One region of the Paenibacillus sp. FSL W8-0426 genome, then DNA from elsewhere that is predicted to be linked to it. Evidence: a T-box and tRNA genes for the amino acid it is inferred to sense, from the RefSeq annotation. Region 1 holds a T-box; the other regions hold tRNA genes.
The links. A T-box is a leader RNA that pairs with one kind of tRNA and senses whether it is charged. The one in region 1 lies ahead of leuS (leucine--tRNA ligase), so its partner is inferred to be a tRNA-Leu.
Positions count from the first base shown of each region.

Region 2: it has a tRNA-Leu gene. The T-box ahead of leuS (leucine--tRNA ligase) is inferred to sense a tRNA for this amino acid. The anticodon was not compared.
Region 3: it has a tRNA-Leu gene. The T-box ahead of leuS (leucine--tRNA ligase) is inferred to sense a tRNA for this amino acid. The anticodon was not compared.

Region 1 is NZ_CP150203.1:4,960,169-4,967,902, forward strand. Features, by position in the region: gene MKY59_RS22525 (ComEC/Rec2 family competence protein) at 1-710, opposite strand, end outside; gene MKY59_RS22530 (dCMP deaminase family protein) at 836-1,357, opposite strand; gene MKY59_RS22535 (helix-hairpin-helix domain-containing protein) at 1,399-1,986, opposite strand; gene comER (late competence protein ComER) at 2,168-3,013, shown strand; gene leuS (leucine--tRNA ligase) at 2,994-5,438, opposite strand; T-box leader at 5,509-5,775, opposite strand; gene MKY59_RS22550 (aminoglycoside phosphotransferase family protein) at 5,851-6,807, opposite strand; gene MKY59_RS22555 (HAMP domain-containing sensor histidine kinase) at 6,908-7,734, opposite strand, start outside.
Region 2 is NZ_CP150203.1:1,465,584-1,473,317, forward strand. Features, by position in the region: gene urtE (urea ABC transporter ATP-binding subunit UrtE) at 1-349, shown strand, start outside; gene MKY59_RS06610 (hypothetical protein) at 375-1,031, opposite strand; gene MKY59_RS06615 (XRE family transcriptional regulator) at 1,094-1,297, opposite strand; gene MKY59_RS06620 (urease accessory UreF family protein) at 1,561-2,262, opposite strand; tRNA gene MKY59_RS06625 (tRNA-Leu) at 2,652-2,734, shown strand; gene MKY59_RS06630 (glutathione peroxidase) at 2,935-3,414, opposite strand; cyclic di-AMP (ydaO/yuaA leader) riboswitch at 3,728-3,888, shown strand; gene MKY59_RS06635 (hypothetical protein) at 4,009-4,404, shown strand; gene MKY59_RS06640 (HAD family hydrolase) at 4,627-5,310, shown strand; gene MKY59_RS06645 (Nramp family divalent metal transporter) at 5,417-6,709, opposite strand; gene MKY59_RS06650 (organic hydroperoxide resistance protein) at 7,138-7,557, shown strand.
Region 3 is NZ_CP150203.1:2,111,605-2,119,338, forward strand. Features, by position in the region: gene MKY59_RS09745 (hypothetical protein) at 1-450, opposite strand, end outside; gene MKY59_RS09750 (xanthine phosphoribosyltransferase) at 650-1,231, shown strand; gene MKY59_RS09755 (hypothetical protein) at 1,329-1,658, shown strand; gene MKY59_RS09760 (hypothetical protein) at 1,802-2,020, shown strand; gene MKY59_RS09765 (carboxymuconolactone decarboxylase family protein) at 2,151-2,480, shown strand; gene MKY59_RS09770 (C40 family peptidase) at 2,603-3,067, opposite strand; cyclic di-AMP (ydaO/yuaA leader) riboswitch at 3,074-3,205, opposite strand; tRNA gene MKY59_RS09775 (tRNA-Leu) at 3,536-3,620, shown strand; gene MKY59_RS09780 (alkaline phosphatase family protein) at 3,914-5,521, shown strand; gene MKY59_RS09785 (GNAT family N-acetyltransferase) at 6,224-7,051, shown strand; gene MKY59_RS09790 (divergent polysaccharide deacetylase family protein) at 7,281-7,734, shown strand, end outside.

The DNA of each region.
Region 1 (7,734 bases):
ACAGCTGCCCCCAGCTTGCTCCTTGCCTGGTCGTTTAGGCGAAATAGGTTGAAAGCCTTCCAACCCTCGGCCGGAACGGCTTCTACCGCGATGGCCCCCTTCACTTTGAACAGCCAGTGTATTTCAAGCGTCCGGAGGTACGCCCTGTAATCAAAGCCATCATAGTTCCGTGCTTCACCAGGCAGGGCCAGCGTGCCTTCGAGCGTAACGGTATCGCCCCTCTGCCAAGCCGCCGCCGTCTGCAGCTCTTCCTCTTTGGCCAGCCTGACCTGCACCATGAACTTCTCTTTCCGGTGATCCAGAGTCAGAGGTTGGAAGCCACCGTTGGCCGAAGCACCAGGATCAATTTGAACGGAACTAACCTGCAGCTCAAAATCGGCCCGGTCCCCGTCAATGCGTACTTCGGAGTCCAACCTGCCTTGAACCGTGGCCTCCACTCCGTCAAGTTCGTCGCTTGCCATACCCGTCAGTTCGGCCAGATGGCTGACATTCCTCGTATCGTTCCATTCCCAATGAACGGCTCCGGAGGCAAAAGCTGCTGCAAACAAAATAACGATCCACCCGCGCAGGCCCAGCCATCGCAGCCATAGCGGGGCACAAGCAAGAACCCCAACCATTCCCCATAACAAATTCCAGCCGCTTAACGCAACCGCCATTCCGCTGCCGCATAGCCAACAAACGGTAAAACCAAGCAGTGGCCTGCCCTTCATCCTTCCCCCTCCTAATCCCGTAGCCAGAACGCAAAAAAACCTCTGGCAGCCGTTACGGCAACCAGAGGTTTTTCCTCATGGATCGTTCTTTCTGTATGAATCTTTGTACATGCAGCATGCAAAATTCAATCACTCACGGTCATTATTGTCTCGCGCGGCGGTTGATACTGCTCCAACTTGCGAAACGTAATCCCCTGCTGCTCCATCATTCGTCTGACTTTGCCCGTATCTTTCGGATATGGGCGATGGAACACGATTTCGGTAATCCCGCTGTTGGCGAGCATGTTGGCACATGTCCAACACGGCTCATCCGTGACATATACGGAAGAGCCTTCCCGGTCGATCCGATCCGTAAACAAAAGCAAATTCTGCTCCGCATGGATCGTACGGATGCAGCGCTGTTTTTTGACCATCTCTTCCCGGCCGTCGGTAATGACCAACTCATATTCTTCCGAGATCATGCAACCTGCTTCAGAACAATCGGGAACCCCCATCGGTGCTCCGTTATATGCCGTTCCCAGCAATTTTTTGCCTTGAACAAGCACTGCACCCACATGGCGCCTAGGACAACGCGAACGAGTGGATACCATGTAAGCAATATCCATAAAGTATGTGTCCCAGTCTTTGCGTGCATCTGTTGCGCTCATGCCGTTTCCCCTTCCGTTGTCATATTATCGAAAATAGTGCATTAGCGGATCTGCACATAAGGTGCCATCTTCTCCAACATTTTCATACCTATGCCTTTGACTTTCGTCAAATCGCTGACTTTGCCAAACGGACCGTGGTTATTCCGATAATCGATGATGGCTTGAGCTTTCTTCTCCCCGATGCCCGGCAGCTCCATAAGCTTGGCCAGCGGCGCAGTATTGACGTCGATTTTCCCGTTGTCCGGCTCCTGCGTTGCCGCAAGATGATCCTGCACCTCTTCAGCATGGCCAACGTTAGCGGGATCTGGCTGGGCAGAATGGATGAACGCCTGCTGTTCCGTTGTCGTTCCGGCGGTGTCATGTCCGCTCTCCACCTTAGCTTCATCCTGATTTCCAGCCATTGCCGCACCCTGCCTGGTTTCCGGAACGGAAGCCGGCACTTGATTCGCATCGGCTGGACCCGAAACAGCCGACGGAACGGCAGCAGTTTCCTGAGCCGTCGTCGGCATTTCAGTACCGGGCTGAACGGCAGTCCATCCCGAAGGCGGCTGCTCGCTTTTGCCCGACCACAATATCAGTATGCTTCCCATCACTGCCGCAGCAATAATCAATCCTTGTTTCCACTTCATTCTTTCACACACTCCCGTCTCCCATTGGATTAATGAACACGGGCGGTGCTTCCGAACCGTAAACCGGACGTTGCGTCCAAAATGATTGATTTTCATGTCATGCCGGCAAGGGCATGACGCATAGACTAGAAGGAACATACTGCGCGCCAGTACCGTAAAGCATGAAAGGAGGCCTGAAACAATGAAGGTTGGATTTATCGGAACCGGCAGCATGGGCAGCCTGCTGATCTATGCCATGATCCAATCCGGAGCATTGGAGCCCAGGCAGATCGCCGCGAGCAATCGGACCCCTTCCAAAGTACGTCAGTTAACCCTCCGTTATCCCGGCCTGCATGAGTCCCAGAGCAATCGAGAAACGGTCATTCGAAGCAAGATCGTATTTCTGTGCGTCAAACCGCTTGAATTCAAGCATGTCATCGATGAAATTTTGCCTGTTCTGCAACCCGAGCAGATTATCGTCTCCATCACGAGCCCAGTGCAATTACGCCATCTGGAAGCATCGCTTCCTTGCAAGGTGTCCAAAGTGATTCCCAGCGTGACCCACCAGGTCGGCAGCGGTGCCTCCCTCTGCATTCATGGCGAACGAATGACAGAGGAGGACCGTGCCGTGCTGGAAGGCTTGCTCAGCCATTTCAGCAGACCCTACCAGGTCGACGAGCAATGCACCCGAATCACTTCCGATTTTACCAGCTGCGGACCTGCCTTCATCTCGTTTTTCCTGGAGCAGTGGATCGACAGCGCAGTCAAGCTTACAGGGATCAAACACGCGGATGCCTGCGCCCTTGCCGGCGAAATGCTCCTAGGAACAGGCAAGCTGCTCACCGAAGGAGGTTACACGCCGCAGGAGCTTCAGGCACGCGTTGCCGTGCCCGGCGGTATTACCGCACAGGCACTTGCGCTATTGAAAGCCAATCTGGATGGTGTTTTCGACAGCCTCATTCAAACCACCCACGACAAATACGAGGAAGATTTGATCAAGCTGGATGAACTGTTCAGAGCCAATGAGATTAACCGGCAACAATATTGACCAGCTTGCCTGGAACGGCAATGACCTTGCGAACGGTCTTGCCTTCCAGCGCCTGTTTGACAGCGTCCATTTCCAAGGTCAGGTCCTGCAGCCCCTGTGCGTCAAGATCTTTCGCAACCGTTGCGCGAGTTACGATTTTGCCGTTGATCTGAACGACGATTTCAACCTCGGCATCGACCGTCATCGCTTCGTCATATACAGGCCAAGCTACATAACTAATTCCGCCTTCATGTCCGAGACGGCTCCACAGCTCCTCTGCCATATGCGGTGCGAGCGGTGACAGCAGCTGCACGAAGTTCTCCATCGAAGCCAGCGGCAGGCTCTCGGCTTTGTAAGCATCGTTGATAAAGATCATCAGCTGGCTGATCGCCGTGTTGAAACGCAGGTTCTCCAGATCGTCCGTCACTTTCTTGATCGTTTTGTGCGTTGTGCGCTTGAACTCTTCCGTTCCGCCGTCAACCGTAATTTTATCGTTGATGGCACCGGTATCCTCGTTGATGAACAAACGCCATACACGGGACAGGAAGCGGTGCATTCCCTCAACGCCGCTTGTGTTCCATGGTTTGGTTGCTTCCAAAGGCCCCATGAACATTTCGTACAGGCGCAACGTATCCGCACCGAACTCGCCCACGATTTCGTCCGGGTTAATGACATTGCCGCGGGATTTACTCATTTTTTCGTTGTTCGTCCCGAGAATCATGCCTTGGTTCACCAGCTTGTGGAACGGTTCCTTCGTGCTGACCACGCCCAGGTCGTAAAGAACCTTGTGCCAGAAACGCGCATACAGCAAGTGAAGGACCGCATGCTCGGCGCCGCCGATGTACAAGTCAACCGGCAGCCACTGTTGTTGTTTTTCTTGCGAAATCAGTTCCTTGTCGTTGTGCGGATCGATGAAACGCAGGTAGTACCAGCAGCTTCCCGCCCATTGAGGCATCGTGTTGGTCTCGCGACGCGCTTTCATGCCAGTTTCCGGATCTACCGTGTTGACCCATTCCGTCACATTGGCCAGCGGAGACTCGCCCGTGCCCGATGGTTTGATCTGGTCGATATCCGGCAGCAGCAGCGGCAGCTCCTCTTCCGGCACGGTTTTCATCGTTCCGTCCTCCAGATGGAGAATCGGAATCGGCTCACCCCAATAGCGTTGACGGCTGAACAACCAGTCGCGCAGACGATATGTCGTTTTGCCTTGCCCTTTGCCGTTCTCTTCCAACCAGGCGATCATTTTGGCGATCGCTTCTTCGTTGTTCAGGCCATTCAGGAATTCGGAGTTCACATGGGCTCCATCTCCGCTGTACGCCTCTTCCTCCACGTTTCCGCCCTCAACAACTTCAATGATATTCAGGCCGAATTGTTTGGCAAATTCCCAGTCGCGGGCATCATGTCCCGGCACGGCCATAATGGCTCCCGTTCCATAACCGGCAAGCACATAATCGGCAATCCACACAGGCACTTTAGCGCCGTTTACCGGATTGATGGCATAAGCACCCGTGAATACGCCCGTTTTGTCTTTCGCCAAATCCGTGCGCTCCAGGTCGCTCTTGCGAGCCGCCTGTTCCTGGTAGGCTGCGACCGCTTCGCGTTGGTCGGCCGTCGTGATGGCATCCACCAATTCATGCTCCGGTGCCAGCACCGCATAACTCGCGCCAAACAGCGTATCCGGACGAGTCGTGAACACTTTGATGACTTCCTCGCGTCCTTCGATGGCAAAAGTCACTTCCGCGCCCGTCGATTTGCCGATCCAGTTGCGCTGCATATCCTTGATGCTCTCGGACCAATCCAGCTCCTCCAGGTCCTCAAGCAAACGCTCGGCGTATTCCGTGATCTTCAGTACCCACTGGCGCATCGGTTTGCGCACGACCGGATGCCCGCCGCGCTCGCTCTTGCCGTCGATGACCTCTTCGTTGGCAAGCACCGTGCCCAATGCTTCACACCAGTTAACCGGCACTTCGTCTACATATGCCAGTCCTTTTTTGTACAACTGGATGAAGATCCATTGCGTCCATTTGTAATATTCAGGGTCTGTCGTGCTGATCTCGCGGTCCCAGTCATAGGAAAAACCGAGCGACTTGATCTGGCGGCGGAAATTGTCGATGTTGCGGAACGTGATGTCCCGTGGATGTTCGCCCGTATCCAAGGCGTGCTGCTCTGCCGGAAGGCCGAAAGCGTCCCATCCCATCGGATGCAATACGTTATAACCGCGCATGCGCTTGTAGCGGGAAACGATATCCGTTGCCGTATATCCTTCCGGATGGCCTACGTGAAGACCGGAACCGGATGGATACGGGAACATATCCAATGCATAAAATTTAGGCTTGGACGGGTCCTCCCCCGTCTTAAACGTTTTGTTTTCATCCCAGAACTGCTGCCACTTTTTCTCCATGGTTTGCGGCTGATAGCCATGCTTTGGCTGATGATGTTCACTCATCTGTATTTCCTCCTCTGATCATTCCATCTATTGCAACAAAAAAACCTCAGCATCCCGTAGCGTTTGCAGCGCTAGGGACGAGAGGTTGTTTTCCCGTGGTACCACCCTAGTTAGCGGACGAACGTGCTTCGTTGTCCACTCCCTTTGGACCTGTAACGGCGGTGAACCGATGCGGATTTTCCATTCCCCGAAGGGCAAGATCCTTACAGGCATCAAAATGGTGTAATCACCGCATTTCTCCAAGGTGAGTTCGCGATATACTGCCAATCGGCTTGCACCAACCGCCGACTCTCTGTCATGTGCAGGACTCGCTACTGATCCTTATCATCGAAATATGTATTCGCTTTGATCGGAAACATTATATTAAAAAGCGGCATTAAAGTCAATATTACTGCCCTTGTGTGTACACGAATCAGGATAACCGAAAACGCTCGATGCCCTCCTCAAGATTGCGGGTCGCCCATGCCACGTGTTCCTTGTTATCGAACTGCCGATACACACATTCTATCCGGAGCACCAGATCAAAATACAGGTCGTAAAGGCTCCTTCTCTGCCGTTCGCTGGCCGTTGCAGCCGCTCTTCCATAACCTTTGACAAATCCGGGCGTATTGTTAAAATGACTGAAATAGTGCTCCATCAAAGGGTCAGCCCATAGCGAACGCTCAAAATCAATGATGGCCGTAATTTTGCCCTGTTCCACAAAAACATTGCCATCCCACAAATCCCAGTGGACCAGTACAGGTTCTTTTACATCAACTAGGACATCCGATTTCTCTCGAATTAAACGTTCGAGCTCTTCATAACCGATCGAAAATTCCACTTCAGCCTCTTTCCCATCTGCGAGCATATCATCCATCAGGTTCAGGAAAGCTTCTTTCCAGGTAGCATATTGTGTTTTTCGCTCGGAAAAGTAGCCGAATTTTTCGCCCTTGATTTCATTGATTCTCCGATTGTAAGCGCCCAGCTGCTGTTCGATGGCTTGCTGCTCTTCCACACTGTATTGGTCTTTGACCTTGTTATAAGGCTTGCCTGGCATGTATTCCATAATAAAATACTCTGCAGGGACAAAGCTCCGCGAAAGATCATGGGCGAGCACACGGGGAACGGGAACATCCTGGAGATCCGCGGCGAGACGAAGTGCCTGCACCTCCGCAACCATCACATCCTGTTCACAGCGCATTCGTTTAATTCCGGAGGAAGGTGCAATTTTGAGTACAACTTTCTGTCCGTCATCCAACGTAATACAATAGGCATGGTTCGCCCATCCATCCGTCATCTCCTTGTATTCTCTGACACCTGTCCTGAAATGATGTTGAGTAATCCGGTTCAACTGTTCTGAAGTCAGCCTCGTTTTATAATTACTTTCCACTTTGCACCTCATTTACCTTATTCGTTAAGGGGATGACAATGTAAAGAAATATTTCCATACCCATTATGTCCGGCCCTCTCTACGCTTGCAAGACCTTTGATCACCTTCCAACATTTAAAGGCAAACTCACCGTAAAAACAGAGCCTCCTTCTGGTCTGTTCCCGGCCTGGACCCTTCCTCCCAGAATCTCAGTAATTTTCCATACAATGGACAGACCCAGGCCAGCACCACCCGTTTTGCGGTTTCTGGATTGCTCGCCTCTGTACAACGGCTTGAACAAATGCTGCAGGTCAGAACTGGCAATTCCAGGGCCTGTATCTTGAACAGCTATGGCCCATATGCCGTTATCACACGTTGCCTTCACTTCAATGCTTCCGCCTTCTGGAGTATAACGCAAGGCATTATCCAGAAGATTTCCGAACGCCCTTTGCAGCAGATATGGATCCGTCATGATTTCAGCTCCCTGCTCCGGCAATGACAGCGCAAGACGGATCTGTTTGCGATTCGCTTCTTCCTGATACCCCAGGATCAACTCGTTCAGTAATCCGTCCATTCGTGTGCTTGCAAGCGTTGGTTTGTCTTCAAACCAGTCGAGCTTGGTATATGTAAGCAGGTCGGTGACCAAGTGATTCAGAACATCTGCTTTAATACGGCAATTTCGGATATACCTTTGAGTTTTTTCGGGAGTGAAGGCAACGCCATTCTCCAGCCCTTCCAGATAACCACGGATGGCAAAAACGGGTGTTCTTATATCATGGACGATGGAAGCGATGAACAGCCGCCGCTCTTCTTCCATGGCCTGCTGCCGAATTAGGGAATGTTCCAGTTCGGCCCGCATTTTTTTGAAGCCTGCCGAAACCTCATGTACTTCTTTCACTCGGGAAGACGGAAGATCCACACAAAATTCACTTCTGGAAATCCCCTGTG
Region 2 (7,734 bases), 3.4 Mb from region 1:
GGCCATGTTTCCTGTGCTGGAAACGATGTATGGCCGCCAGGGCGGCGACCTGAGTGGAGGCCAGCAGCAGCAATTGGCATTCGCCAGAGCGTTGGCATCCAGGCCGGGCTTGCTGCTGTTGGATGAACCGACCGAAGGCATTCAGCCTTCCATTGTGGAAGATATCCGCCAGGCTATACTGGGGATCAGGGAGAAAGGTGACATATCCGTGTTGTTGGTCGAACAGAGCATCGACTTTGTCCGAGGCGCCGCGGATTATATTTACGTCATGGACAAAGGCATGATTGCGCTGCAGGGTTCTCCGAACGAGCTGGATATGTCCCAATTCGAGCACCATCTGTCGGTATAGGCTGAGGGTTGGGGAATCCCGGGTGTCAGGAGAGTCTGTTGAGTCTGTTCATGTACTCCGGATATAGCCGCCGGATGCAGTCGGGGCAAATGTCGTGGGTGAATTCGGCGTGGGTGTGCTTCTCCAAATAACTCTCAATGGAGTTCCAATGGTCCTGATCATCCTTGATTTGCTTGCAAACGGCACAGATGGGCAACATCCCCCGCAGTGTACGTACTTCCGCCAAGGCTTGCTTCAATTGCAATTCCGTCTGTTTATGTTCAGTGATGTCTGTGTGTGCGATCAGGGAGAGATCGAGGCAGCGTGAAACAGATGTCTGAATGAGAGGGGTGAGTTCCATGCGAAACCACCTCTTCTTTGCGTCCCGATGTACGGGGATCTCGTAAGCGATGCTGCTTTCCGCAGGTTGGCGAATGTGCTGCAAATGCCGAATGATGGCCGTTATGCGTATCGATTCTTCCTGAGGGACCGAAGACCTTAACCATTGAAGGTAGTGCGGGAGCTTCTCGGGATGCATCCGGTTGGTGGATGAATGCGGCTTGGGTCCGTTTCGGCGTTGTCCGAGGTCTTGAAGCCACGCTTCGTTGCAGCTTCGGATGTTCCAATGTTGGTCCACGATGACAAGCTGATGGCGCATGGACTGGAAAGACAATCTTTCCAGTTCGGTGACGGTAAAACTCATGGGATAAGATCCTCCTTGTAATATAGGATAATGGCATTGATTGGAGAAAAAGGTCGAAAAGGTCAGCGCAGCTCGTCCGGAATTTGCAAAATGTCTGCGACCTGATGGCGGAATCGGGTTGCTTTTCGCGTTCCGTGAATGAGATTGGACAGGCGGTATGGCGGGATACCGTGTATTTCGCAAAATGTTTTCTGATCCATTTGCAGTTCGGTCAGCCTTCGTTTAATTGCCCAACCAAACGGCGTCACCGGTTTCTTTTTGTTCAAAAGGGTTCACCTTCAGTTCAACATAGTTTTCAGCAGGCTTGTTGTGTTGTAGAATGGATGTAAATGCGAGCTGTATGGATAATTATATACGTATTTGCGTCATGTAACAATTAAAAAAGACGTAAAAAAGTTCTATTTTTAGTGTTTTATGACGAACTTGCGTATTTTTTAGTCTTTATGCAAGAAAGGTAAAAGCACGCCGGCTGGGGACGGCGTGCTTTTTTTGGCATGTGGATGAAGTTGGAGGAGAAAAGAAGGCGAGTTTATGCCCTGAAAGCGTGGAGGCCTGCTCCAAGCATGTGGAAGCTGGGGAAAAGCGATTTGATGGACGTCGGGACGGAAGGGGAAAGTCCATCGGTAGAGGAAGCGCTGACCAGTGCCCATTCCTGGTCAAGGTCTGCGGCCAGGCGTGCAGACAGTTGTTGGCTTGCATCGCCGTCCAGGGCAAGAGTTCTGGCGGCTTCGGTTATGCACGCGCTCATGGCTGAGTGGAGATAACCTTGTACAGCGTCCTCGACGGGAATGCCGAGGTGGTGATTGACCCATGCGTGGACTGTCGAGAGGCAGCCGACGGATTCGTATTTGGCTAAAGTGTCTTCAAGCGGAGAAAAATCAATCCATGGATGGAGGGCGTGTGCGAGTTTGATCAGCCTTTTGCCCATGGAGCTCGCTTGCTCTCGTTGGTTGGCAGGGGTGCGCTGTACATGTACGAGTTTGTCGATTAGTGCCAGCCGCCAGGTGTCGTTTTGGTCGGCGGCACTATAGATGCCTTTGATGGCCATCCCTTCAAGGCGGGTGATGCTGGGATGCATCTGACAACGCATGAACGATTCGAGATCAGCAGCATTGCGAATGTTCCCATCCTGGATGTGCGTATCCATGCCGAAGAAATGGGTGAAGCCTCCGACCTGGATAGAGGAATCAAGCAGTTTGACATAATCGAGCAGCTTATTTCCTCGGTTCACCATTTTCGCCTCCTATGTTCATTTTGTGTCATATAATATGACTTTGTTGTAGGTTCCAAATCACTTATATCGGTAAAAATCCGAATTATATGATATATATATTTACACAAATGTCTGCGTTTTGTCAATGGTAAGCTGTATTTTTGATTGGTGAAATAAAATATGTTATTTTATTATCCTTTTCGTGTTAATGTTATGTTATGTAATTGTTCGGAATTGCTTCAGAACCGAAAATAAAATGATGGCGAAATGTTCAAATCAGATACCATCTTATGCAATATGATGTTGGAAAATGACGATACATTCGGCACCAAAATTTAATGTTAAAAATAGCTTTACTTTTCCTTTGAAACCCTGTATAATCATTTTTGTTGCCGCTAATACGACATGCGGTCGTGGTGGAATGGCAGACACGCTATCTTGAGGGGGTAGTGGGCGTACGCCCGTGGAGGTTCGAGTCCTCTCGACCGCATTATAATGAAGTAGAACAAAAGAAGCATTCCGATCATCGGAATGCTTCTTTTTTTGTTTTCTGCAAAAAGGCATAAAAAAGCCGTGCTGCATCACCGATTTTTCGAAAAGCCTTTCCGGGCTGCAACACGGTTCTTCAAGGGGATGACCTTATGAAAAATGAATGCATCGTGACATCAATCCATCTCTGTTGAAATGTTGTTATTGATGCAGCAGCTCCGCAATATCGGCTTCAATCTGATCAGGCGTCGTTTGGGGAGCATAACGTTTGAGCACGCGGCCGTCCCGGTCGACCAGAAATTTAGTGAAATTCCATTTGATGGCCTTCGAACCTAGCAGGCCTGGCGCTTCCTTGGTCAAATGCTGAAAAAGAGGGTGGGCGCTGCTGCCGTTCACGTCGATCTTCTCGAACATCGGGAAGCTGACGCCATAGTTCATCTGGCAAAATTCGGCGATGTCGTCGGAAGAGCCCTTTTCCTGAGCGAACTGGTTGCTTGGAAACCCCAATACTTCGAAATCGCTGTTCTGGAACTTGTCATACAGCTTTTGCAAGCCTTCGTATTGCGGGGTTAGGCCGCATTTGCTCGCAGTGTTGACGATCAGCAGGACCTTGTTGCGGTATTGGGACATTTCGACTTCCTGGCCACGAAGCGTGTTCACTTTGTAATCGTAGATGGACATAATATTCGCCTCCAAATGAGTAGTATCGATGCGGTGATCTTTTTATATCTCTATTATATTTGATGCAATTAATTAATGCAAAATTATAATTGGAATCATTTGGGATGCCAGTGTCTTGTTTCTTCCTTTCCGTTATCATGTGGAATTTCTACCAGAGCGAGAATTAGATAGTTTAAACGAGAAAGGTGGAGATTAGTACATATGTAAGCGATCTCATTAAAGCAAAGTGCCATAAATCCGCCTTTTCGGAGAGCTGCACCGACTTTACACCGACTTGTCAGGGGTGTATGATTCATATCGATAACATGAACGATGTTTTTAATCGCTGAGTTTCCGTTCCGGTCGGAATGGAAAACGGGGGAACCAATCGGATGCGATGCATCTATGGGGTGAATTTTCCGGCTATGCCGGAAATAGGGCGACTCTCGCGCCCGAATCCGTCAGCTAACCTCGTAAGCGTTAAAGGGAGAGGCAACAAGCCGTACGTTATTCGTGGCGAATGTTATTTGTCATGGATTGAAGAAGCGTTCGGGCGGCCTTGGTCCCCCACGCTTCTTTTTTGTTGTCTTTTCACGTCAGAGGGAGGAACGAATAATGGATAACGAGATGGTTTTGGTCACGGCCCCGAATGAAGCAGGGCGCAAATTTGTGAAGCTGTTGATGTACAAAAAGGTACCTTTTGCCGTGCTGACGAACAGTGCGGGCGAAGAACGCAAATTGCGGCGGATCGGCGTAGAGAACGTCATTCGCATGAATACGGCATCGGCGCAAAAGTGGTTTCTGCCGCAGGGAAATGTGGGCAATGTTTTTATTTTTGAGAACAGCCTTAATCTCACCTGCCGCTATCTGCAAATCTGCAGATCGTGGACATCCAAGACGTTGTGCGTCATTACGGAACAGAGCCATCCCAAAGGCATTTATCGCGGTATGGGTGCCGATCGGATCGTGTATTCGATGAATGGAGAGGTCGGATTTCTGCTCAACAGATAAGGGCGGGCTGTTGGTGATTGATCCGATGTTAGGCGGCTGTTATAATTAGCTTAATTATATGTGTGAAAAACCAAGAAGACTCTTTCTGGATACGGGTCTTCTTTTTTTAATGTTGGAAGACGGGCCTGAAAACAGCGACCTTTTGAATGGTAAAAGATTCGCCGGATGAGGCTCGCGTTGATGATTGGGAGGATGCGTTCAAGGTGAGCAAGGAGGAGTAACGTGCCGGATATTGGTGGTATCAAATGGTTGTTTTTTGATGTTGGGGATACGTTGGTGGATGAGTGGGAGCCGGTGGACGACATCATCGGCCAGTTTGTGCGGGAAGCCCGAATGCTCGGGTATCATGTGAACATCGAAAAGGTGCGCGAGATCTTTGTCGAATGTTACAGCAAGTACGAGCAGTGGCCGATGCGGGTAGCTATTCGTACCTTGATCGATCATGAGGAGCACCGGGCACGGATTCAGGAAAAACTGAAGTTCCGGAAGGAGCTTGAGCATCCTTTTGCTGCTGCGGAGCGTGTGCTGCATGCGTTATCCGGCCGTTATCGGATCGGCATCATTGCCAATCAAAGCCTGGGCACGGAAGAGCGGCTTGAAAGGTATGGCTTGCGCAAATACGTGGACGTCCTGGCATGCTCGGCAGAAGAGGGCGTATCCAAACCGGATCCCGGATTATACGCGGTAGCGTTGAAGCAGGCGGAATGCGAGCCTGATGAGGCTGTTATGATTGGGGACCGAATCGATAACGACATCGTTCCGGCAAGCAAACTGGGCATGCGCACTGTACGCATATTGCAAGGTTACGGAAGGTTTCAGCCTGAACGCTCGGCGGACGAGCAGCCGGACTGGACGGTTGAATCGCTGGAGCAGCTGCTGCCGCTGTTTTTGCCTGGCGAGGATTAGGTTTCATTAATAGTTACATTATAATGCTGTGTTCATCCTCCGTTTCATCGAAGAAAAGGCTGATCGTGCAGGCACTCCGGTGCTTGCGACGATCAGCCTTATTTTTTTAGAGGAGTGCGAAAGTCTGGATAATGAGGTACACGTTCAGGACGACGATGATACCAGCAATAAACCAGGATGCTATTTTCAGCCATGGTTTGTTGGCAAACTCGCCCATGCTTTTTTTATCGCTCGTAAACATGACCAGCGGGATGACGGCAAACGGCAGCTGCAAAGACAAAATGACCTGGCTCAGAATGAGCAGTTCCTCGGTACCGTGTTCGCCGGCAATGGCGGTAACGATGACGGCCGGGATGATGGCAATAAGCCGTGTAACCAGCCTGCGCAGCCAGGCGGGAATCCGGATGTTCAGGAAACCTTCCATGACGATCTGTCCGGACAGGGTTCCTGTCAGCGTGGAATTCTGGCCGGAAGCAAGCAGGGCAACGCCGAACAGAACGCTTGCGATCGTTGTGCCCAGCAGCGGCGTCAGCAGGTGATAGGCATCGGCGATTTCGGCGACCTGCGTCATGCCTGCACTGTGGAAAACGGCCGCCGACACGATCAAAATGGCGGCATTGATGAACAGGGCCAGCGTCAAAGCGATCGTGGAATCCATGGTGGAGTAACGGATTGCTTCTCTTTTGCCACGGGATGTCTGCTCGATCTGGCGGGTCTGTACGATGGACGAATGCAGATACAGGTTATGGGGCATAACGGTAGCCCCGATGATGCCGATCGCGATGTATAACATGGCTGGGTTTTGCAAAATTTCCGCGCTGGGTACAAAGCCGTGCAGCACTCCGCCCATGTCCGGTTTGGCGAGAAACAGATCGATGCCGAAACAGAGGGCAATGGTGGCCATCAGCACGATGACGAGCGTTTCAAGGGCCCGAAAACCTTTGTTTTGCAAAAGCAGGACCAGCAGCACGTCCACTGCGGTAATGATGACGCCATACAGCATTGGAATGTTAAACAACAGTTTCAGGGCGATGGCCGACCCGATCACTTCGGCGAGATCGGTTGCAGCGATCGCGAGTTCGCATAACAACCACAGCATGATGACTACAGGCATGCTGAACCGTTCGCGGCAAGCTTGGGCAAGGTCGCGTCCGGTAACGATGCCGAGTTTGCCTGCGAGTGCTTGCAGCACAACGGCCATCAGATTCGAAATGAGGATTACCGACAGGAGCGTATACCCGAATTGCGAGCCTCCCGATATGTCGGTCGCCCAGTTGCCGGGGTCCATATATCCGACGGCAACCATGTAACCCGGGCCGACGAAGGCGAGGAATTTTTTCCACCAGGCCGCGTTTTTGGGCACTCTCATGGAACTATGGGCTTCCCCGAGGGAAGGCATCGCGCCTGCTGCTGCAAGCTGTTCGGCTGAGGAGGTGTGGAATGGATTTCTTTTGCTCATGGAATCATCACCTGACTTTTAATGGATTTAATAACGATTATCTATAGTTTCGATGAAATGAAGGTTTGGAATGACGAGAAGCTTATGTCCGAAAAGATATGTCGTTGTTTACATTGTACACCCTCAAATATTTTTGTCTAGTGCAACTTTTATGTAAAAGGACAATTTTTCTGAAGTGGCGCCAAACAAAAAAGAATGGATAGGAATAGTTGGCGGCTTGCAAAGAAGGCGGGCGGTGTTTCAGACGATAGGTTAACCCATTCGATGCTGTCAGAACCGGAATAGCGATGAATAACGTTTCAAAACGACTCAGCGGTTTAATTGGAACATAAGCGATAATACTAACCATGTTAAAGGAGAGATCATCGATGCAGGCTTTATATACGGCAACGGCAACAGTTAAAGGCGGACGCACGGGTTCGGTAGCTTCTTTGGACGGAGTGCTCAAACATGAGCTCGCCATGCCTAAGGAATTGGGCGGATCAGGCGGTGAAGGTACGAATCCGGAGCAGTTGTTTGCAGCAGGTTACGGAGCCTGTTACGAGAGTGCGCTGGCCAATGTGGCCCGTAAGGCAGGAGTGAAGCTTGGGGACGTCGTCGTCACCAGCAACGTTTCGATCGGCAAAGACCCGGAAGACGACGGTTTCAAGCTGGCGGTCCGACTCGACGTCAATATGGAAGGAATCGAACGCAGCCAAGCGGAGGAGCTGGCTCGCAAAGCGCATGAATTTTGTCCGTATTCCAAGGCGACCCGGGGCAATATCGACGTTGTGTTGAACGTGGTATAACGCTGGGCGAACTTTAACATCGGATCCGAATCGGGGGCTCTGCCGCAATCCGGCAGGGTCCTGTTTTTCAACAATAAGCATTTCATAGCAGGAAATGGCATGATGCATATCGTACTCTTTTACATAAACCCAAACCTGTCTGATCCGACGTCCAGAAAAGAAGAGGGGGAACGCTTG
Region 3 (7,734 bases), 2.8 Mb from region 1:
CATCATGGGCACCACGATGCTGTTCATCTGCAGAATCGCTTGTATGCCTCGTCCAAGCAAAAGGTATGTACCGACCAGCGTAATGAGTAGTCCGGTTTGGTAATGCATCCCCAGATGCTCCACGAATACCGAGCCTGCGCCAGCAAGCATCACGCTGTTGACGCCAATGAGGACCAGGAGGGTAACCCAGGTAATCCATTTGCCTGCCTGCTGCCCGAACAAATGCTTGTTGAGATCCTCATAGGAGCGGGATTCGGTATCGTGGGCAATCAGCATCATTTTGGTGCCCAGCCAGACAAACAGTATGGTGGATAAACCGATGGTGATGGTGGCCCATTTGCCATACTGGGTGAAAAACTGCAATATTTCCTGTCCTGTCGCGAAGCCGGCGCCGACAACCGTTCCGATGTATGTGAATGCGATCTGCAGTACCCGGAAAGCCTGTTTCATGCGTTTCCCCTCTCAGGCACCAAATTAGTTTGGACATGCGGGTGCCATGGTACAAGGTATGCTTGACCCGAAAAAGTCATGACAAGCGCGTAGAGTCGACAACTTTTTCCTTCGTCATGAAGACTGGGGCGATTTCGCTTGAACTATGGGCAGGATGTATGATACTTTTACCTCATAGGATAGGCTGGGAGGTCAAAACATGGAAGTATTGAAACAACGGATTTTGGAAGAAGGCGTGGTTATTTCGGACCAGGTTCTGAAGCTGGACGCCCTGCTCAACCATCAGATCGATACGGAATTGACGATGGAAATGGGACGCGAATTTGCAGCACGTTTCCGCGAAAGCGGGGTAACCCGGATCATTACGGTTGAATCGTCGGGCATTCCGGTCGCTTTTGCCACAGCGCACGAACTTGGCGTGCCGCTCGTATTCGCAAGGCGCAAAAAAACGCTTTTGGCTGACCCAGACGCCTACTGTGAGCGCGTACCTTCCTTTACCAAAGGAATCGTAACCGATATAATGGTATCCCGCGAGTTCATCCGGGAAAATGATCGAATCCTGTTCATTGACGACATCATTGCCAATGGGGATGCCGCGCGCGGCATCATCAAAATTATAGAGCGTTCGGGGGCTGAGCTGGTCGGATTCGGAGTCGTGGTGGAAAAATGCTTTCAGGCCGGCGCACGCACCATTCGCGAGTTGGGCGTTCCGGTGGAAGCGTTGGTTCGGATCCGTTCCCTGGAGAACGGTACCGTGCAGTTTGACGATTCGGAATGTTGACCATTCGAAGGAAAGACTCATTTTTTCTTAACTATACCTTTGCATGACCGTGCATTTGTTTTATAATGGGGTTATGTTAGGGAGAGGAGGCAACACCATGGGAAACCAACCGGCAACAGAACAGTTTTTTATGGATAAGCTGGCTGAATCAAAAGTTCATTTTGAACGTGCCCTGGATTGTAAACATACGGAATTTGATGACCTTTATCCCTATATGATTGAACATCCGCAGTTTTTCTGGTACAAACGCTACGTTGCCTGGTCAGAGCTGCTGACGATCGTGGGCTTGTGCGAAGAGTTGTCCTTCTCTTGGAAAGAACAATTTACGCCGCATCAAGTGGAGTACCTGGAATCACGCGTGATGTCCGCCAAGGTGCTTGATTTCTGGTTTGAGAAGAACGACAGCAAAGAGCACGCTCAGCGATAATTTTCAGTAGGGAACCACTTAGGAATGACACGGCAGCAGTCACGCGAGACCTAAATGAATTTCATTTAGGTCTCTTTTTGTAGCACGTTGCCGTTTAGCACAGATACAGACCATCATTTTATAGAAAGTCGAGGCCATGAATCATGATTAGCGATGAAGAATTGAATGCGCTCCGCTTGTCGGGAGAAAAAGTGAGGGTGGTGCGCGACGAGTTGGAATCCAACGACGTGAAAGGCATTGTCGTTGCGTGGGACGATGAGCAGGTTCTCATTCGTCGTCAAAATCGGCGAGTGGTCAAGCTGGATCGCCATTACAGCTTCCAACGTTTCAGCGAACCCCGTCGAAGCCCGCTGAAGGAGTAGCTGTCTGCATCAGGATTATTCCTGAGGTTAACTGGATTTACCATGGACGTTTGGGCATAGTTGTCTGCTCCGGGAGACAGGATAAGGTCGGTGAGTGACTGGAACCTATCTGTGAGGGGATGATTGCAACATGACACTGATGAACGATAAAGTCCATGCGTACAAGGATCAGATTGGCGAATTGGAAGGTTTGCTTCCCGGCGTGGTCAAGTCCTATCACGAATTTACGGGCGAGTGTTTTCAGCCAGGCGCCATCGACGCCAAAACGAAACAATTAATCGCGCTGGGCATCGGATTGTTTGCGAATAATGAAGTGTGCACGCTCTACCACGTGCAGGAGGCCCGTGCCAAGGGAGCTTCCGATCAGGAAATACTGGAGGCCGTTGCTGTCGCCGGAGCCGTTGGAGGCGGACACGCCCTGTCTCAAGGGGCTCTTAGGGTTCAGAAGGCACTGCATTAATCCGATAAGCCCATATTTGCACCAAAAAACCAGACAAGGCTCGAGCCCTGTCTGGTTTTTTGGCATTCTTGGTTAGAGTACAATGTTTCTCAAGTGATCTGGATGAACAAGTGCGGTATCGTTTAAATTTTTCCAAGCATTTTGTTATACATGAATTCGCCGGTTACACGGCGTGCAGTGACGTAGCGGTCGCTGAAATAAGGATTGGACAATTTGGTGATGCTGACGCCTTTGCTGCTTGAAGCATGGGCGAAGTTGCCTCCACCGATATACACGCCTGTATGAGAGATGCCTTTTCCAGTGGTATTGAAAAATACAAGGTCGCCTGTGCGAAGGTTGGCTTTGGAAACAGCGGTGCCAGCCTTGGCTTGTGCCTGCGAGGTACGCGGCAGCTCGATGCTGTATTTGTTAAACAGGTATCTCATAAATCCGGAACAATCGAAGCCGGCCATTGTTGTGCCGCCCCACTTGTACGGAATGCCAGTCATGCTGTTGACTACGGTATTGATGCTGCTTGCTTCGGTTGCTGTTGCACCGGAAGTAAATAAAACGGCTGCGCCGAATAAGGACAGGATAAGCTTTTTCAAAATGTTATGTTCTCCCTTCGATGCCTACGGAGTTAGCTAAGGGTTCGGTAGAAGGTTCCCTATATTTCCTATGTATCGGAATAATTCACCCGGTATGGTTCCCCCGTTTTCACTAATGAAACTCGGCACATGAATAATGAATATTTTGTAACCATTTGAAATGATATTGCATAAATACGAAATTGTCAAATCGTTCTGAAACGGTTATCTGCACCGCCATGTTAACGGAATTCTCATTTTTTATGCTCAAATTGCGAAAAGGCTGTCGTTTTTCGGTTACAAAAAAGTAACCACCGTTTCAACAGCTAATGGAATGGACAAATAAATAGTTTGTCGCCTGACTACAGCATCCATTTCCTTTTGCGTCATTTTGCTGTTCATCATGGCTGTTAATGTGTTGACAGAGTTTCGGTTTCTATGATATATTCTTCCTTGTCGCCGTGATATTTCCGGAGATATACCACATATGCGGTCGTGGCGGAATTGGCAGACGCGCACGGTTCAGGTCCGTGTGGGCTAACCCCCCGTGGAGGTTCGAGTCCTCTCGACCGCATCAATACAACCATAAGAAAGCTCTTGAATTTCCTTATTTGGAGATTCAGGAGCTTTTTTCATCTTTAGGAACGCCTGTGTAACGCGGTCACGCTGTACCGGCGTGCCATTGGCCATCATTTCGTCCAGTGCGGCGGGAGAGATTTGCCACGAGACGCTGTATTTGTCCTGAATCCAGCCATACTTTTCACGGAACGGATGTAATTGTCATCTTGGTTATGTTCATAATGGAAAAAATAACCTCGGATACCCCCTAGATTTCAAGACACAATGTACATAAAGGGGTGAACCGTTATGAAGAAAAAAGGGATTCGAATGTGGCCTGTGATCCTTATATCGATCATGCTGATCGGATGCCAGAACTCGAAGCCCAAAGAACAGGATTTGATGCGAATAAATTCCGCCAGTGGAGAAAATGCGAAGAAAGTCATTTTCCTGATGGTAGACTCTTTGATGGTTCAGGCGATTGACCAAGGAATCGGCAAGCAGGAGCTTCCGACATTAAAATTTCTGATCGAACACGGACAATATTATAAAAACCTGGTCAGTTCCTTTCCCACGATGTCCGTCACGATCGACAGCTCATTGCTTACCGGTGCGTATCCGGACATTCACCGTGTGCCGGGTCTGACGTGGTACTCAGCGGAAACCAAGAGAATGATCAACTATGGAACCGGACCGATGGAAGTGCTCAGGCTCGGAGTGAATCGGGTACTTGCTGATGCGCTGATCCATTTGAACGGGAGTCATTTGAGCAAGAATTTGCCTACGATCTATGAGGACTTAGCCCGGCAAGGGTTTAAGTCTGGTTCGATCAACGGCCTGATTTACAGGGGGGCGTCCGATCATAAGTTGTCGATACCCGATTGGATTCAAGGTCCTGCTTCTTTACCGAAAGAGATTCATGTGAAAGGGCCGGACCTGTTGTCCCTGGGTTCGTTGTCTAATCCGTTTCAGGGGATAAAAAACTTGCCGGACGGTGTAACGAATCGGTTGGGCATCCATAATGACTTCGCTATTGAAGCCGTAAAATATTTGATTCACTCCAATACATTGCCGGATTTTTTGTTTGTTTATTTGCCGGACTTGGACCGGGAGTTACATAAAAAAGGTCCCACTGGACTTCATGGAGTCAAAAAGTTGGATCAGCAGCTTCAATCTGTATTGGAAACATTCGGTTCTCCGGAGAAAGCCTTGAAAGAGGCCGTATTTGTCATTGCAGGCGACAGCGGAATGACACAGATTTTGCCTGCCAAGCAAAATCCGGTCATTGATCTGCCTTCTTTGCTCGGAGACGCCACCATTTTGCGTCCGGGTGAAGCCGTATCGGAAGATACGGATATCGTGCTCGCCGTCAATGAAACGATGGCCTATGTATATTCATTGAAAGCGGATCGATCCCTGAGAGACACGGCAAATGTATTGAAGAGCGATCCGCGCATCGATTTCGTTTCCTGGAAAGACCAGGAATGGATATACGCCATTCAGGGGGCAACAGGCAAACAGATCAAATTTAAAGCAGGCGGCAATCTAACTGATCCATACAACCAATCATGGACGGTCGAACAGGATCAAGAGGTGCTGGATTTAAGCATAAACACGGCCACACATTCATTGAATTACGATCAATATCCCGATGTTCTGAAACGTTTGTCAAGCGCGCTCCGTTCACACCAAGGCGAATTTTTGGTTGTCACGGCAAAACCGGGATATGAATTGACGGGCGGCAGTTCACCTGCGCATAAGGGCGGAGGCGGTCATGGTTCCATTCGCAAAATGGAATCGCTTGTTCCCTTGATCATCAGCGGAACAGACCAAAAGCCGGAACACTTGCGAATGGTCGACTTAAAAGCTTATTTGCTTAATCTCGTAACAAAGAAGGCCCAGAAAAGCAATAGGTGAAAAGAGAAGGCGTTTCAAATGCCCTCTTTCATTATTGGTGACCGTGTTGATAAACAAACTCTTTGATGAATTCGTTCAAGGTACCCGCAGATTTTGTAGGGATCTTTGCAGCGTTCATGCATTGATCATGAGACCACCGGTATACTTTTATACCGGTGGTTGTTTGGTGTTTATTGCTGCTGTACTTAGAACATTTTTCGAACAGGCGACATCATTGGACGCCAGTCAATGCTGTTTTATCTTAGCCGCCGTGTAACCCCATAGGTAGCCAATCCAACTCCTACAGCCAATAACGACATTAGGATTCCCCGATTATTTAGGAGTCGCGTCCATTGCATGCCATTTCACCACCTTTTTGAATGGTTATTCTTATCCGAATAACGGTCTTTATTTTTCGTACAGTCCGATCTCTTCATTCATGGGAATGTAACCTTTGACTTCCTGTAACTTCAATTTGGAGTTTGTTGTTCGATAAAAATAGGTTGACCCCGTAATTAATACACGGTATCTTAGTCTTTGTTGCAGGTTCGAGTCCTCTCGACCGCATCCACAAATCATAAGCAAAACTCCAGAGAAACTCTGGAGTTTTTTCATAATATAAGTAGAGGCGGGGAAGCGCATATGACCAATCATAGAATTGAAGCTTTGAGCCAGGAAACTCTGGGGAGCTTTTTAGCATATTGCAGGAAGCACCGTAATGAAGTGGATGATTCGTTTTTATACGAAGAGGACTTGCGCGACTTTGCCATCCATGAAGACAATCCGACCTATATTGCCCTGGATTCGGCGGAGGAAGTGGTTGGCGCAGTTTCGCTCATTAAAGATGCTTATCACCGCAAAGGGCGGCGTGGGCGGTTCCGCATTTTTCACGCCGAAGTGAGTGATCTCACTCTACACGGCCGATTGTTGAAGTCGATTATACAGCATGGGAAAGGGCTGGATCACCTGTTTGTTTTTGTGCCAACCGTACATCACGAATTTATGGAAACGTTGAAAAAGCTGGATTTCAAGCTGGAGCGATATGCCTTTATTCTGGTACATCATCAGCTCGAAAAGCCGGCTTTCGAGGTACCTGACGGATATCGATTGGAAGCTTTCCGTACGGGATTGGACGAAGCGGCATGGGCAGAAATCCGAAACGCGGGTTTCGCCAAGCTGAAAGGAAATGAAACACCGGTAACACCGGACATGGTAACCAAAATGGTTGCGGAGGAGGATTACCTTGAGGGCGGGATGCTGATGCTGTATCATGGGGACCGGCCTGTTGGAATCGTGCGGGGTTCGGACGATGAATTCCAAGGAGCATCGATCATGAACATCGGGCCGGTTGCGCTTGTTCCTGAATACCAAGGAAAAGGGCTGGGGAGAATTCTCCTTAGAGCGGCAATGGCGTTCGCGGTTGAACAAGGGTACTCTCAAGCGATCCTGTGCGTCAATGCCGAGAATGAACGAGCCAAGAACCTCTACCTTCAGGAAGGCTTTCAGCAAGTGGAAGCTGCCGCCAATTTAAGGTATGATCTAACTAAATGACGGATAAGCTGCGGGATATCCGCTCTTGAATCTTTGTTCATTGCTGGGGCGCTAACATAGTGATTCGTCCTTGTATCAGCATAAATATGACATGACAGGCTTGCGTTCCAGCGATATTGGCAAGCCTGTTTGACGTGCAATTTTTTACCGGAAAGACTGGGTCAGCAGCGTACATATTCACTCCTCCAATATGAAACAATGAGTACACGGACATAAGGAGGGGGTTATGATGAAAAAGCAAGATGTAGGCCAACAAGCGCGAATAGGCAAAAACAGGGCCGTAAAAGTGATCATGGCCGGTGCGATGGTGCTAATGCTGCTGCAGGGCTCAGCCGGGGCATTTGGAGCTGCTGCAGGTCGCTCCGACTTGATTGAACATGCCAATGCTGGATGGAACATGCAGAAGCCAGCCGGCAAGGATGGTTCAGGCATTGAATCCTCTGAACCGCATAAGCGGCTTGCCATTATTATCGACGACGCAGGCAACGACATGAAGGGCACGGCGGAAATATTGGCTGTGCCTGCGAAGCTGACGGTGGCGGTCATGCCTTTTTTGCCGACAACGAAAAAGGACGCGGTCGCTGCGCATGAAAAGGGCATGGACGTCATTGTCCATATGCCCATGGAACCGAAAAAGGGAAGACCTGAATGGCTCGGTCCGGGCGCCATCACGTCAGGACTAA